Regions from separate parts of the Tindallia texcoconensis genome, predicted to be linked through region 2. Evidence: riboswitches for the same ligand, from Rfam matches in the RefSeq annotation. Region 2 holds a riboswitch; the other holds the start of a gene.
What was found. A riboswitch is a leader RNA that binds a small molecule or an ion and turns the genes downstream of it on or off. The one in region 2 is predicted to bind thiamine pyrophosphate.
Positions count from the first base shown of each region.

Region 1: linked by a shared signal. The riboswitch ahead of thiW (energy coupling factor transporter S component ThiW) and the one ahead of ACZ47N_RS11785 (ABC transporter substrate-binding protein) in region 2 are both predicted to bind thiamine pyrophosphate.

Region 1 is NZ_AP042431.1:1,373,760-1,381,847, reverse strand. It holds gene ACZ47N_RS06370 (NAD-dependent succinate-semialdehyde dehydrogenase) at 1-1,089, shown strand, start outside; gene ACZ47N_RS06365 (DUF4829 domain-containing protein) at 1,237-1,659, shown strand; gene ACZ47N_RS06360 (TspO/MBR family protein) at 1,778-2,176, shown strand; gene ACZ47N_RS06355 (aminotransferase class I/II-fold pyridoxal phosphate-dependent enzyme) at 2,325-3,806, opposite strand; TPP riboswitch at 4,092-4,204, shown strand; gene thiW (energy coupling factor transporter S component ThiW) at 4,374-4,880, shown strand; gene thiD (bifunctional hydroxymethylpyrimidine kinase/phosphomethylpyrimidine kinase) at 4,877-5,698, shown strand; gene thiM (hydroxyethylthiazole kinase) at 5,685-6,509, shown strand; gene thiE (thiamine phosphate synthase) at 6,502-7,149, shown strand; gene ACZ47N_RS06330 (sodium:solute symporter family transporter) at 7,146-8,088, shown strand, end outside.
Region 2 is NZ_AP042431.1:2,596,492-2,604,579, reverse strand. It holds gene ACZ47N_RS11810 (class D sortase) at 1-166, opposite strand, end outside; gene ACZ47N_RS11805 (hypothetical protein) at 198-866, opposite strand; gene ACZ47N_RS11800 (HDOD domain-containing protein) at 998-1,846, opposite strand; gene ACZ47N_RS11795 (prolyl-tRNA synthetase associated domain-containing protein) at 1,970-2,470, opposite strand; gene pgeF (peptidoglycan editing factor PgeF) at 2,502-3,329, opposite strand; gene ACZ47N_RS11785 (ABC transporter substrate-binding protein) at 3,471-4,490, opposite strand; TPP riboswitch at 4,576-4,678, opposite strand; gene ACZ47N_RS11780 (hypothetical protein) at 4,950-5,270, shown strand; gene ACZ47N_RS11775 (mechanosensitive ion channel family protein) at 5,358-6,158, opposite strand; gene ACZ47N_RS11770 (heavy metal translocating P-type ATPase) at 6,249-8,088, opposite strand, start outside.

The DNA.
Region 1 (8,088 bases), 1.2 Mb from region 2:
TATGGGGAAACCATCCCAGCCAGTTCAAGCCGAAAACGTATTATGGTTCTCAAACAGCCGGTAGGAGTTACAGCGGCCATTACACCTTGGAACTTTCCGGCTTCCATGGTAACGCGAAAAATTGCACCAGCTATTGCTGCCGGGTGCCCGGTGATCCTGAAACCAGCAAAACAGACTCCTTTTTCTGCCGTTGAAATCATCAAGCTGGCCCATGAAGCCGGCATACCAAAAGGAGTCATCTCCTTACTGGCAGGTCCGCCGGAAATCATTGGTGACACTTTGTTGGAAGATAACAGAGTTCGGAAAATAACCTTTACTGGATCAACTGATGTAGGAAAAATGCTGATAAAGAAATCAGCGGATACGGTTAAGCACCTATCCATGGAACTTGGAGGCCATGCACCGTACATTGTGTTTGATGATGGGGATTTAGACAAAGCGGTAAAAGAACTTATGGGAGCAAAAATCAGAAACTGCGGACAGGTTTGTATCGCTACCAACCGATTATATGTGCAGGAATCCGTCGAGAAAGAATTTGTCCAAAAAATCAGTGAGAAATTTTCTGCCATTAAGATGGGTGACGGGTTTGAAGAAGGCACTCAAATGGGACCGCTGATTGATGGAAATGCCTATCAAAAAGTACAGGAGCAGGTGGAAGATGCTCTCTCAAAAGGGGCAACACTTATAACCGGTGGAGAAGGGTTTCATAAAGGCAATCATGATCAGGCAGGCTACTATTATAAGCCCACCGTTCTCGTGGATATAACAGAGGACATGAGAATTATGAAGGAGGAAACCTTTGGTCCTGTGCTGCCAATTCAACGCTTTTCAACGGAAGAGGAGGCTCTGGAACTGGCAAATAAATCACGTTTTGGTCTTGCTTCCTACGTTTTCACCGAATCACTCAGCAGAGGTATTCGGGTTTCTGAAAAATTGGAGTATGGCATTGTGGGCCTTAATGATGGTGGTCCGGCAACGGTGCAGGCGCCTTTTGGAGGCTTTAAGGAAAGTGGCCTTGGAAGAGAAGGAGGACATTTCGGGATTGAAAGCTTTCTGGAGATTAAATATATCTCCATTGGCATAAAATAACCAAGGACAGAGGATCAGTGGGAGGGGCTGGGCTCAGTGAGAGTGGGCTCAGTGGGGTAGGCTCAGTGGGGCCGGGGGCAACTCGCCCTCTCAACACGTCCTCCTTAAGCTTTCAAAATAAAGAAGAATATTGGAGGAAACCTTTAAATGAAAAGAGTGATATGGTGCAGCTATATAATCTTATTAAGTCTCATCTTAATGTCTTGTAGCCAAGCGGATAAAGATGTTGTTTTGGTTGGAGAGTCAGAACAATTCAGTGACAAAGAAATTAATCAGGCAATTGAATGTGTGAAGGAAAAATTTAAAGATTTCAATGGATGCGAACTTACGGATATTTGGTACGATGAAGAAAGATCTAATTCATTTATCGAGACTTATATGAACTATGGGCGTGGATCAATTAATGGTGTAAGTCCTGACAATGTAATGGTATTACTATCAAACTTTACGGTGGATGAGTCCAGTAGTGATGGAAGTCTTGAACCAAATTCAACCTATACAGACTGGATGTGGATATTAAATAGAGAGAGTAACACGAGTGATTGGACAGTAGATGATTGGGGATACTAGTTTATGCAAGGTATAAGGATCTACCGCGTATTCAGTGAGAGCATATTTTCATGAAGGTAAGAAGCGGATGAAAGGATGAAAAAAGGGTTGTTGAAACGGATGGTTAGGGGGAGCTGTGTTGAATAATTCATATAACATTTACCAGGAACTGGCCAAACCACCTTTATCTCCACCGGGTTGGATCTTTGGACCCGTTTGGACCGTATTATATGCGATGATGGGAATTGCCTGTTTTAGGGTGCTGTCCAAGGGTTTGGGTAGGCCTGAAGTCCAGAGAGCAGCCTTGGCATTTGTTCTTCAGCTTGCATTGAATTTCCTGTGGCCCTACCTGTATTTTACCTTAGGGCTTCGAGGCGTGGCAGCAATAGAAATTCTGGTATTGTGGCTGGCCATCGGTTTGTGTACCTGGCTTTTTTTCCGAATAGACGCTTTGGCTGGATGGCTAATGGTGCCCTACCTGTTATGGGTCACATTTGCCACTTATTTGAATATAGCAACCTGGTATCTGAATGCATAAGCAGGACGGATTCCTAGGTACAAAAAATGCTAAAACAGGCGCTAGGATGATGATAGGATCAATTCCAGTAGTGCTGGTCGATAGGGATTCTACAAGAGGGAGATAAGCGGTGCTACGTCTCTGGATAAGAATCCTGTTTATAAGAATCTTATTGATGTGAGGCTTGGACGATTCGAATATGTCGGACCCTTGGGTCTTCCGTTCCCTGAATCCATAGACCAGCTTCTCGCTGGGTTTCAATGTAGCGTACCAGCTCTTCAGAAATAAGCTCTCCTGGGCAGAGGAGAGGAATACCAGGAGGGTATACCATTAAGAACTCTGCGCTGATGTGATGGATACTTTCCCATAAGGGAAGCAAATGCGTATCGCAGTGCATGGCTTCTCTTGGTGAGAGCTTTTGCAAAGGGAGCGGTGGCAGGATGACATTATCTGTTTCAGAATAGGAGAGAATCGGGCTTTGACCATAGCCTTTACGGATAGATTGAAGGGCGCTAATCAGTGAATCCACCTGCTCCTGCGTATTACCAATGGAAAGCGTACATAAAACATTGTAAAGATCCGATAATTCTGGCTGAATATGGTATTCTTTGGAAAGAATTTCCTCTAACTGATGACCAGAGATTCCAAGATTGCGGCAGGTAATGGTTAACTTGGCTGGATCCAAACCATAGAACCCTGGACTTCCAAGGTTTTCGGCACCAAAACAGTGAAAGCCGTCGATGGCATTAATACGTTCTCGGGCTTGGTGGGATAGGAACTGTATCCTTTCCAGCAATTGAAATCCTTCTGTCATCATTTGGCGGCGGGCTACGTCTAAAGAAGCCAGTAAAATATAAGAAGGACTGGTGGTGTGCAGTAGGTTTAAGGCTGCTTGAACCTTTCGATGATCCACCCTCTCTCCCTGTACATGAAGCATGGAGCTTTGGGTCAGGGAACCAATGATTTTATGGGTACTCTGGGCACAGATATCCGCCCCTGCCTCCATGGCTGACATGGGAAGATCCTTGTGAAAGGATAGGTGAGGGCCGTGGGCTTCGTCCACCATAAGGGGGATGTTATGTTGGTGAACCAGTTTTGCAATGGCTTTTAGATCTGCTGCAACACCGAAGTAGGTGGGATTAATGACGAGCACTCCCCGGGCATCTGGATGGTCTTGTAGTGCTTTTTCAACGGTTGCTGGGATTACATTCAGTGCTGTACCAGTCAAAGAGTCGATCTCAGGATGGATATAAATCGGTAGAGCGCCCACAAGAGCAAGGCCTGTGGTGACAGACTTATGAACGTTTCTTGGAAGGATGATCTTATCGCCTTCCCTGAGCACGCTGAGCACCATGGCATGAAGGGCTCCAGAAGTTCCATGGACGCAAAAGAAAGTATGCGTTGCCTGAAATGCATCTGCCGCTAATTTCTGAGCTTCGGCGATGCAACCGGAAGGATGATGGAGGCTGTCTACCTGCTCAAAAACCGTGACATCAATGGCCATGGCGTTGGTACCGATAAATTCTCGAAAGGCTTGGTCCATGCCGACTCCTTTTTTATGGCCAGGTACGTGAAAAGGAATGGTTTCGTTGTTAACATAGGTTAACAGTGCCTCAAAAAGAGGTGCTCTTTGATGATTTAGAGGGATCATTTTATTCACTCCTGCCCTTTAAGGTTAAAGTAAGACCTGTATAGAACCACTATAAACTTTTTTAGAGGTGGGTGCAAACTTCTTGTGTTAATTGAGTGTAAACTTCTTGCATCAACCCCTTGTGCACGTTTTTAGGATCAAAGGCATGGATAGGCTTAGGAATCATGGATAGGCTTAGGAATAGGGATTAAGATTTTTTACTGAAGTTTTAAAGAATGAACCTTAGAAAATATCGTTGTCAAAGGCTAAAAGGTGTGCTATGATGACTTTGAAAACTAAATGGAAAGTAAACACTGGGAGTGTCGGTTAGGCCGACTGAGAGGAAGACCCGTTTCAAGTCTTCGATCCCTGCACCTGATCTGGGTAATGCCAGCGTAGGAAAGTGCTTTGCAGAGAGACTAGACTCTTTTTGTATCTTGAGAGCATTGCCTACGGGTGATGCTCTTTTTATGTTGATATAGGAAAGTATATATTCAACGGACCTGCTGGATCACTGGGGTGTGAGCCTGCTATTTAGAACGTAGGATAAATGAAAAAAATTTAGGATGGATGAAAGGAGGAAAAGAAATGAATGTTCGAAAACTAACCATGGCCTCACTTTTAATGGCCCTGGGAGTGGTGACGGCCCATATGGTTTCTATCCCGGTGGGCGTTGCAAAAGCATTTCCCATGCAACACGCTATTAATGTAGTGGCGGCGGTGACCCTTGGAACACCCATGGCTGTTCTGGTTGCTTTTATGATTTCTCTTATTCGAAATATCCTGGGAACCGGATCTTTGCTGGCTTTTCCAGGAAGCATTTTTGGAGCATGGATGGCAGGTTTTTTCTTCAGCAAAACAGGTAAGATGCATTTTTCCATGGCAGGAGAAGTTTTGGGCACTTCCTTCCTGGGGGCACTGGGAGCCTTTCCCTTGGCCAAATATTTAATGGGTTTTGAAGGTGCAGTACTTTTCTTTGTGGTGCCCTTTGGCATCAGTTCCTTTAGTGGTGCCATTATTGGATTAATGGTGCTCAGCGTACTTTATAAAAGCAAAGCAACGAGGCAATTACTAGAAGGAGGTTCCTTGTCATGAAAAATCTACTAACCATAGCAGGGTCTGATAGTTCCGGGGGAGCGGGTATACAGGCAGATCTAAAAACCTTTAGTGCCCATGGAACCTTTGGGATGAGCGTTATTACAGCGGTGACAGCTCAAAGCACCCGCGGCGTTTTTGGTGTCCAAGATATACAGCCGGAAATAATTGAAAAACAGTTGGAGGTTCTTTTCGACGATATTCAAGTGCATGGGATCAAAATAGGCATGGTCTCCAATACAGAAACCATTGGAAGCATCCATCGTTTTTTAAGAAAGCATCCTGAGATACCCCTGGTGTTGGATCCGGTGATGGTTTCAAAAAGTGGCTACCATCTCTTGGAAAAGGATGCTCAACAAGCATTGATCAAACAGCTAATTCCGTTGGCAACTGTTGTAACGCCTAATATACCAGAAGCAGAAGTCATCCTTGGAAAAACCATCACAACTCCTGAAGAGATGAAAATTGCAGGGAAAGCCATTCATCAGATGGGAGCACAATATGTGCTGATGAAAGGTGGTCATCTAATGGGAGGCGATTCAACGGATCTCCTTTATGACGGGGAACACTGGCATGAACATCCACATCATCGCATCACAACAAAAAACACCCACGGAACCGGTTGCACCTTGTCTGCTTCCCTTGCAGCCAATTTGGGAAAAGGAATTTCAATGCTGGAAGCCGTAAGGATGTCCAAGGCATACATCAGTAAAGCCATCGAAGAATCATTTTCCATTGGCCATGGACCGGGACCAGTGCATCACTTTCACGAATACTATGACCAAGAGGGGAGGAGACGGATTGATGAAAAAAATTGATTTTCAAAAGACATTTCAACAACTGGAAGAAACCACTCCCCTAGTTCATCATATCACCAACTATGTGACGGCAAATGATTGTGCAAACTGTACGCTGGCTCTTGGTGGAAGCCCTGTTATGGCGGATGATCCAGAAGAAGTGGAAGAAATGGTGTCTATGGCCTCGGCCTTGGTGATTAATCTGGGCACCTTAAATCAAAGAAGCCTTGACTCTATGAGGTTGGCAGGAAGCAAAGCCAATGAAAAAGGGATCCCGGTGATCTTGGATCCGGTGGGAGCCGGCGCCACTTCATTGCGTACCAAAACCGCAAAAGAGCTCTTGGAGACGATTTCTTTTGGCTTTGTTCGGGGCAATGCTTCAGAGATAAAGTGCCTGGTGGAAGGGAATGGAAAAACCAGAGGGGTGGATGCTGCTGACAATGAGAATCTGGATCTCAGTAAACTGGCCATGGCCATGGCCAAGGAATACAAGGTTTCCGTAGGAATCACCGGCGTCATGGATGTGGTGTCCGATGGAAAATCAGTTTACCAACTCTCCAACGGTCACCCCCTTCTTACAAAAATCACCGGAAGCGGATGCATGACCACGGCCATCATTGGGCTGTATTTGGGAGCCCAAAGGTCTCCAGTGGAAGCAGGAATTATGGGGATTTCCACCATGGCGGTTGCTGGCCAACTGGCCTTTGAAGATCTGGCTGCAGGAGAAGGGATGGGAAGCTATCGGGTGAAGCTGATGGATCATCTGGGCAGGATCTCCGCCGATATTTTGGAGAAACGAATCCGCATCAAAGAGGAGGTTCACTATGGATAAGCAGGGGTTTAACTACCAGCTTTATTTAGTGACAGATGAAGGCATCTTAGAAAGGCGTGACTTTTTAAAAACGCTGGAAGAAACCTTGAAGGGCGGAGTGAGCCTGGTTCAGCTTCGGGAAAAAAATCTTTCTGCCAAGGACTTTTATCAGCGTGGGGTTGAGGTGCATCGGTTGACCCAAGAGTATGAGGTACCACTTATCATTAACGATCGGCTTGATATTGCCCTCGCTATTGGTGCCGAGGGGGTGCATTTAGGGCAACAGGATTTGCCGGTTTCAGCAGCTAGAAAGATAACTGGCCCTAAGATGCTCATTGGTGTTTCGGCTGCAACGCTGGAAGAGGCTGTTGGTGCAGAAAGAGAAGGAGCAGATTATGTCGGGGTTGGAGCCTTGTACCCAACCGGCACCAAAACCAATACTCGTCCGGTAACCCTTGAAAAACTCAAAATCATTAAAAAAACTGTGGGACTTCCAGTGGTTGCCATTGGAGGGATCAACAAAGAGAACCTCCCCTCTGTCATGGAGCAAGGCGTGGATGGTGTGGCAGTGGTATCAGCGGTTTTAAAAACAGCATCTCCCCAAAAAGCAGCGGAAACGCTCAACCAAATCATAGGGGAAACAAGGAGGAAACAAAGATGATCTCATCAGGACTTGTGAGTATTTTATTGGTTTTAACGGTTGTTTTGTTCACCAGCCTTGGCATAGCCTATAGCAAGGGGCTAATCAGAAGCAATGATGATTTTTTCACGGCTCGAAATTCTGCGGGAGTCGGGTTTTTATCTACTACTTTTATGGCATCTTTTTTAGGGGTATTCATCCTCTTTACACCACCGGAAGCTGGATCCATTGGAGGCATCAGTGCCGTGGTGTTTTATGCCCTGGGTTTGGGAAGTTTATACCTTGCCTTTATCCTGCTGGGTCCCAGGGTCAGAACCTTTCTCCCTGAAGGGAGCACCCTGAACGATTATGTAAAAAAGAGATATGGGAAAAAAATGTTTTTTTTGACGGTAAGCATATCGCTTTTTTATATGTTTGTGCACTTAATTGCAGAATTGACGGCCATCGCCTTGGTAGCCCGTGAAATTGCTGGAATCCCAATGCTTTTTACAGCCCTGATGGTGGGCATCAGTGCCCTGATCTATACATCCTATGGTGGCTTAAGAGCATCTATGTTTACGGATACCATTCAGATGGGTTTAGTGATTCTGCTTTTGGGAGTAACGGGTTTCGGCATTGTTCAGTATGTGGGATCGCCGGTAGAAATCATGAAACGCACACAGGAAATGACCCCTCATCTGATGGATTTTGGAAATCCGGGAGGCATCGAATTTGGTCTGACCCTCATGATTGCAGTTTTGGTGGCGAATTTATTTCATCAAGGTTATTGGCAACGGGTGTATGCAGGGAAAGATGATAGCAGTCTGCGAAAAGCCCTGATTATTTCCTCGGTGTTAGCCGTTCCCATTATGCTTTTTACCGGATTTCTTGGCATTGCATCCAGCGGCCTTGGATACTCGGAGCATCCTTCTGTGGCCATGTTTTCAATGATATACACTACTTTTCCAACCGCATTAATCG
Region 2 (8,088 bases):
ATTCATCTGGATCTACATCCTCTTTCTCCATTACATCCACTTCTTCCACTTCTATTGGAACATGATGCTGCCCAGGTCCATTAAGAATTTGTATAGTAGCCACTAGGATCATAAGAAGTATTATCATGGATAAAAGAATTTTTCGCCTAGTCCATCTTTCTTTCATTCCAATTCCTCGCCCTCATTTTGATAATCTATCAATTAAATGGTAGCTGTTTAATAACCTTAATGTCCTCTGGCAACTCAAATAATGTTTGAGGAAATGGTCCTTCTATCATTTTCTCATAGGTTCTGCCATGAATTCTTCCATCCGCCATTTCCATTTCTTCTTTTAAGGGAAGACCATATTTTTTAGAAATCCATACTCGATAGATTTCTTCTTGGCCACCGTGGGTAGATTTATTTTCTAGCAAAAAAACTGATTGTCCATTATATTCTTCTTCCTTTACTGAAGAGACCCGGTCTATAAAATTTTGATCAAATCGACTTTCCGCCACCGCATAGCGACTTTCGTCTAAATCTTGAGGTAATAACTCCACATCCGCATACGTGTACGCAATTGCTTCTTTCGCTTCTGAATCAATTTGATAAAAGGTTCCTTCGCTTTGCCTAGTCAGTAAAACCATTTTTTCTCCGGTACTCGCATTGACCATTTCAACTCGTCTAGCGTAGCCCTGACTCCACACTTCCATGGTTCCCATATGATGATCCGAAAATTTAAAGGATGTTTGATAATAATATCCTTCCAAGTTCGAAGACTTATTTAATACCTGCTGCCAACTCTCAGCAAAGATAGCTTCTATCCCTCCAAAAACTCCAGCTAAGCTGGTTATCGATAAAAAAAGAAAAACTATTTTTTTAAACACTGAAGATCCCTTCTTTCAAAAGGTTTTTTATCTTTTACCATTTATACAAATCATAATACCCTATGGAAACAAATTGTTAACAACACAAAAGAGGATGCGGAAGCACCACACCCTCATCATGAAGATCTCTACTAGTTGCTAAAGGCATCGTCATCGTTTACCAAGTCAATTAATTCCGAAAGAAGTTCCTGCAACTGGTTCTCTGACACATTCATTGTTTCCATAGCCTTTGTTGAGAAAGAATATTGCAGTCCATCTGCTCCCATCTGAATTCCCATCATCATTACCATGGCATCTGCCATATGAGTAATGGCAACCAGCTTTTTGTTGATAATCGCTTGCTCTGGATCATGATGACACGCAATGGACTCTACCAATTCTTCTGGTAAATTCCATTTTTCTGCTATTTTAGCTCCAATCTGACCATGATGAAACCCGAGAATTCTTTCTTCCGCTTCCATAAACGGAATCTGCTCTTGTTCTACCGTGGCCTGTACTGTTTCCATTTCTTCTTTAAGATAATGGTCCATCACAACCTTCCCCACATCTCTTAGCAGTCCAGCGACATAAGCTTCATCTGGTTTTGGATAACGAGCTTTCTTGGCAATCAACTTAGCTGCAATTGCACAAGTTTGCGACTGGTTCCACAATGCCTCTTTTTCCATTCCATACCCAGGTAATTCTCTAGTCATCATCTTACTAACTGTCGCTGCTAGGGCAATGCTTTTAATCGCCTGAAACCCAAGGACAACTGTAGCTTGAGAAATAGTGCTGATCTTTCTAGAATAACCATAGTGGGTGGAGTTAGCAAAACGCAACACCCTCGCTGTCAGGCTCTGATCTTGAATAATTTCTTTCTCAATGTCCTGCACCGTAGATTCAGGATCCTCTGTTAACTTAATAATTCGAGTCACCGTAAGTGGAAAGGCAGGAATATCCTCTACACGGTTGACAACTTCTTGCATGGTAATTTTTTTCATTAGGATCGCTCCATCCCTAAAGTATTGTTAACCAATTCTTCATTCTTGATTTACTCTACTTTTATTGTATACCCTTAGGCCAATAGATTAAATAGTGAAGTGGTATTACTTTAGTAGGGTTAACTACAACTTCACTCTCCGATATTGATTCCCTACCCATTCCAAATAGTTAATGAGATCTACATATTTAATGGATAGTGTTGCTCGATTGTCATTAGGGTGAAATGTTATATATTCAAACTGCTCCGCTTCTTCATCAATAAGTACTAAAGTTTCGTTGTTCAAGTCATTCATTAGACCAAAAGGACTCACAGAGCCAGGCTCTACTCCCAAGTGTTTTTTCAATCTTTCAGGCGATGCAAAGCTCAGGTTTCCATAACCTAGCCTCTTTCCTATTTCCTTAATTTTAAGCGGTTTTTCATTTTCTGTAATCATTAGATAGTGTTTATTTCCTTTATAATTTCTTAAGAATAAATTTTTGCAATGCAGCCCTTCAATGCCTTCTGCATGCTTTTTCGCATCTTCTACGGTATAGGCAGGTGGGTGCTCATGATAGGTGTACTGGATTTTTAATTTTTCTAATGTTTCCATCACTTTTTGTACTTCTGGATTATTCTTTGGCATTGTTTGTCCATCCTTTCTGTTTTCATTAATGTCATGGTGCCAATTGAATCACAGCTGCTAGATTCCCTCTCTTTTCACCCATTCTCCGATGAGAAAAGAGACGTTCAGATTCACAAAAGGTGCACACCTTAGATTTCCAAATATTGTTAGCAAGCACTCCTTCGATTTGAAGAAAGTGTTCATGTACCGACTCCAAGGAGACACTCCATTGTTCTTCCTTCACTTTTTTTAGCTTTGTTACATAGTTAGGAAAGACTTTTACTTGACGGTACACATCTTCTCGAATAAAAAAACAGCATTCTCCTATTGCAGGTCCAATTCCAACTTGTATCGTAGCAGCTTCACTTCCATATACCCTTCTCATTTCTTCGATCATTTTAGAAGCCATTCCTGAAAAAGCTCCTCGCCAACCAGCATGAGCCATGCCAACGACTCTTTTTATCGGATCCACAAAATATAAAGGTGTACAATCTGCATGAAATGTCATCAATGGAATTTCTGGTACATTGGTAATAAGCCCATCGACCCCTTTATATTTTTTAGGAGCCATAATTCCTGCCCCACGATCTTGCTCTGATATCACTCGTATTTTAGTTTGATGGGTTTGGTCAGAAAGAACAAGGTCTTTCCAATTAATCCCAATCGCTTCACCAAACAACTCAAAATTTTTCCTTACACGTTTTTCTTCATCTCCACTGACAAATCCTAAGTTCATACTCTGATAACAACCTTGGCTTACACCACCGTTTCTTGTACTGAAACCGTGAATCACACCATACTCTTTATCCCATCCAGCAAATCCTCCATATTCCACTTTTCCATTTTGAAACCAGTGAAACTTGTTTTTGGTATGCTTCATTTTTTTCACCCTATCATTTATATGATTATGGCATGAACACCTATACACATTCTACCATATTTTTCCCAACAAAATAAAAAAAACATCCGAGTTTGTATTCCCGGATGTTTTATCCAAAATATATGAATAGTGGTCGCACCACTATTCTTCTGTAGGCAGAAACTCATTGGTAAACGCATTTTCTATCTCCAGGTGCTGATTTAGCAGCTCTTGTTCATACATCCAGTCCGCATAATTCTTCCAGATTTCTGGTTTCATTTCCCCCCACCTACTAGCATCCGCCTGATATTCCGACGCCAAAAAAATTTGACTTGCTACGACCATTTTTTCATCCATTTCAGGTACCTGCACCAATAAGTGCTGTGCTGCTTCCTCGGGGTTTTCAATCGCAAATTCATAGCCTTTAGAAACAGCTCTCAGGAAACGTCGTACCAATTCTGGGTTTTCTTCCAATAAATCTTCATTGGATACAATCACCGGTGTGTAAAAATTCAGAGCCGGCTCGTAATCCTGTAAGCGAATAAAATTAATCTCATACCCTCTCTGTTCCGCTGCAACGCCATCCCATCCATAATAAATCCAACTAAAATCAACATGATTCTCTACCCCATCAAAAAAATCGGAAGTCCCTATATTTACAAAGCCCACCTGTTCAATATCTCCACCATCTTTGTCCATTAAGGCTCTAATCATTGATTCCTCCACTGGAGAGCCCCAGCCACCGTAATCTCTTCCTTCGAAATCACGAGGTCGCTCAATCCCTTTTTCTGCTGGTGAAGCAAACCCAGAAGTATTGTTTTGAATAATAGCTGCTATGGCCTTAACAGGCAAGGGAATTTCCGCCGTTCTTGCATAGGTTATTTCTTCTTGATAACTGATTCCAAACTCACCCTGTCCAGCTCCTATCAAGTCTACCGTGCCACCTTGACTAGGTTGGATGATGTCGACCTGGATTCCTTCTTCAGCAAAGAGTCCCAGCTCTAAAGCTGTATAAATGCCTGTATGATTAGTGTTTGGAACCCAATCTAAGACCACGGTTACGTTCTCCATTTCCTTTACATCCTGTACTTCATCGACCTCTGCTCCATTGTTTCCGCAGGCGGTAACTAATAATGTCAAACATACAAACCCTACTACTGCTAATGCTCTTCTTTTTATCATCTGACCTCTCCTCCTAAGATTTTTCGAGGCCTGATCTTACCACGGAAATAAAATAGCCTGCCACCTAGGGGATGACAGACCATTGTTTAAAACGACGATGATCCCTCCGCTGGCATTATCCAGATCAGGTTTCGGGTCGGAAATACTTCCCTCTCAGCCAGAATAATCTAGCTCCCCGTTGATTTAACGTCTTCATTATATTCTTCTCCATTATGTCTGTCAAGCATACCAGTGGTTTAACTTGCTACCGAATAAAATAACGAATCCATAGATATCACAATTGGTTTTAACATCAGGATTATTCTCTTGATTATTTTAAAGAAATCAGATATGATTTAACTATAATGCGAATAAAATAGGGTATCAAAACAATAGAAGGTATCAAGCTTTGGCATACTTTTGAACCAAGGCTTTTACTATATACCAGTCCATGGAATTTTGGTACAGGAGGTGTAATCAATGGATACATTTATATATTCTCTCATTCGAATAACGCTGATGGTTTTAATCTTCAGAGGCGTCATACGTCTAATGGGCGGAGGTGGTTTTGCAACTCGTTCTTTTAAAAAGCCTAAGCCACAGTCCACTTCCCCATCTTCAGCCGAGAGCTCAGAAGCTTCAGAGAAGAAACCAGATCCACCTAAAATGGTGGAGGACGAAGTTACCAAAGAACCAATTGAAGAAAGCAGAGCATACATTTTGGTTGATGACGAAGGGAATCGTCGTTACTTTGCTGAATGGGATTCACGACAACTTTATATTCAATCAAAACTAGGCTAAACTTATTCACCAAACCATAAAAGACCTTTCACTAACTCGAAAGGTCTTTTATGATTTCAACAAATCTAGTGTGGATCTATTGTTTCCTCACTCTTCTCTATGCTGCATATGCACATCCATTTGAGGATAAGGAATATTGATACCTTCTGCGTCAAAAGACACTTTTACTTGTTCCATCATATCAAAATATATGGTCCAATAATCTTGTGCCTGACACCAGACTCGAAAATAAAACACAATAGCACTGTCTCCATGTTCTCCTAAAACAATCATAGGTTCTGGATCTTTCATCACTAGAGGGTGTTCTTCTGCAATCCTTCCTAGGACTTTCTTCACTTTTTGAACATCATCTCCGTAACCAACACCAAACTTAAAATCTACTCTTCTAGTGTCGTAAGAGGAATAATTAATAGCGCTACTGTTGGACAAATTCGCGTTAGGAATAATAATTCTTCGGTTATCTGGTGTATTCAATATGGTATAAAAAACCTGAATTTCCTTAACAGTCCCACCAAAACCAGCGGCTTCTATATAATCACCAACCTTAAATGGTCGTAGAATCAGTATCAGCACACCACCCGCAAAGTTAGCAAGACTTCCTTGTAAGGCCAGACCCACAGCAAAACTCATAGCACCCAGAACCGCTATAAAAGAAGTCATTTCCGCACCTATCATAGAAGCGATACTGATTACCAACAATATTTGTAAAACGATTCGAATCATTGGAATCAGAAAAGATTTAAGAGATTGATCCATTTCAGACTTTTCCAATTTCAATAAGATTATCGTTGTTATTTTTTTAATCAGCCTTAGTCCTACGATCAAAAATATACTGGCCAACACAAGTCTTCCTGCAAAAGCAGATACCATTTCTATTGCATAATTCATTTTCTCACTCCCTTTACTCTTATGATGGATTTTTTCATAGTATCCAATTAGTATGCAATAAACATACCCAAATTTGCATCTCATAAACTTTTAGGAACGCATGACTCGCATTGCGTTAAAAATAGCTAATAAGGCTACGCCTACATCTGCAAAGACAGCTTCCCAAATGGTGGCCATTCCTAAGGCTCCCATTACCATAACAATAGCTTTGATACCTAATGCTGCCATAATGTTCTGCCATACAATGGCATGTGTCTTACCAGCAATTTGAAGGGCATCCAGAATACTAGAAGGAGTGTCTTTCATAATCACGATATCCGAAGCCTCTATCGCTGCATCTGACCCTAAACCACCCATAGAAACCCCAATATCCGCTCTGGCTAATACCGGTGCATCGTTCACTCCATCTCCTACCACCATAACTTTTCCTTTACCCGTTGACTCGCTCATTATTCTTTCTGTTATTTTCATTTTGTCATCTGGTAATAAATCAGCATATACTTCCTCGATGCCTATGGAATGTGCTATTTGATCCGCTATGGCTTTTTGATCGCCGGTTAGCATGATCAAGCGTTTTATACCCGCTTCTTTTAGCCCACGAATCGTTTCTTCCGCATCTGATTTCACTTGATCTCGAATGACAACATACCCTGCATACCTACTATTGATCGCAATGTGAATCACAGTTCCTGGTTGCGTGTACTCCTTTACAGAAATATGGTGTTGTTTCAAAAATCCACTTTTCCCGAGTATTATTTTTTCTCCTGAAATCCTAGCCATAATACCTCCACCAGGTATTTCTTTATGGTCTTCAATGATCTTTTCGTCCATATTCTCCCCATAGTATCTTCGAATTGATTCTGCAATCGGATGATTCGAGTAAAACTCTGCAAGGGCCATTTTTTTAAGAACTTCTTTTTCATCAAATCCATCAGCCACATAGATTTCATCTACTTGAAAAGCACCTTCTGTCAGGGTACCTGTTTTATCAAAAATAACCGTCTTTACATCATTCAATGCTTCTAGGTAGTTTCCACCTTTCACTAGTATGCCTTTCCTAGATGCACCACCTATTCCACCAAAGAATCCCAAGGGAATAGAAATCACTAAAGCACAAGGACAAGAGATCACTAGAAAAATGAGCGCCCTATAAATCCACTCATGAAAATTGGCTTCTTGAATCAGAACCGGTGGAACCAAAGCAATAAAAGCAGCAATCCCCACTACAACGGGTGTATAATAACGGGCAAAGCGAGTGATAAACTGTTCTGTTTTCGCTTTTTTAGCACTGGCATTCTCAACTAATTCCAAAATTTTAGATACTGTGGAGTCACTATATTTTTTATCCACTTCTATAGTTAATAAACCAGTTTGATTAATGGAACCACTCATTACAAGACTTTCAACCATAACCTCTCTAGGCATAGATTCTCCTGTTAAAGCAGAAGTGTCCACCATGCTGTTGCCTAATACCACATGTCCATCCAACGGTATTTTTTCGCCTGGCTTCACTATAATCTGCTGACCTACTTCTACTTCCCCTGGGTTTACTGTATGAATGCCTTGTTCAGACACTACGCTAGCATATTCTGGCTTTATGTTCATTAGAGAGGCAATGGATTTCCGCGATTGATTAATGGCTTTACCCTGAAAGTACTCTCCCACTTGATAGAAAAGCATCACAGCAACCCCCTCAGGATATTCTCCAATGGCGAAGGCTCCTAAGGTTGCTATGCTCATTAAAAAATTTTCGTCAAACACTTTGCCTTTCAATAGATTTTTACCGGCTTTTTTCAATACAGCAGACCCAGCTGCCAAATAGGCCATCAAGTATACTCCAAAATCCATAAAAGGAGGCATTTCTAAGACCCAGGGTACTATTAACAAGACTCCGCTAAGAAGAATCACTCTGATAGATTTATTTTCATCT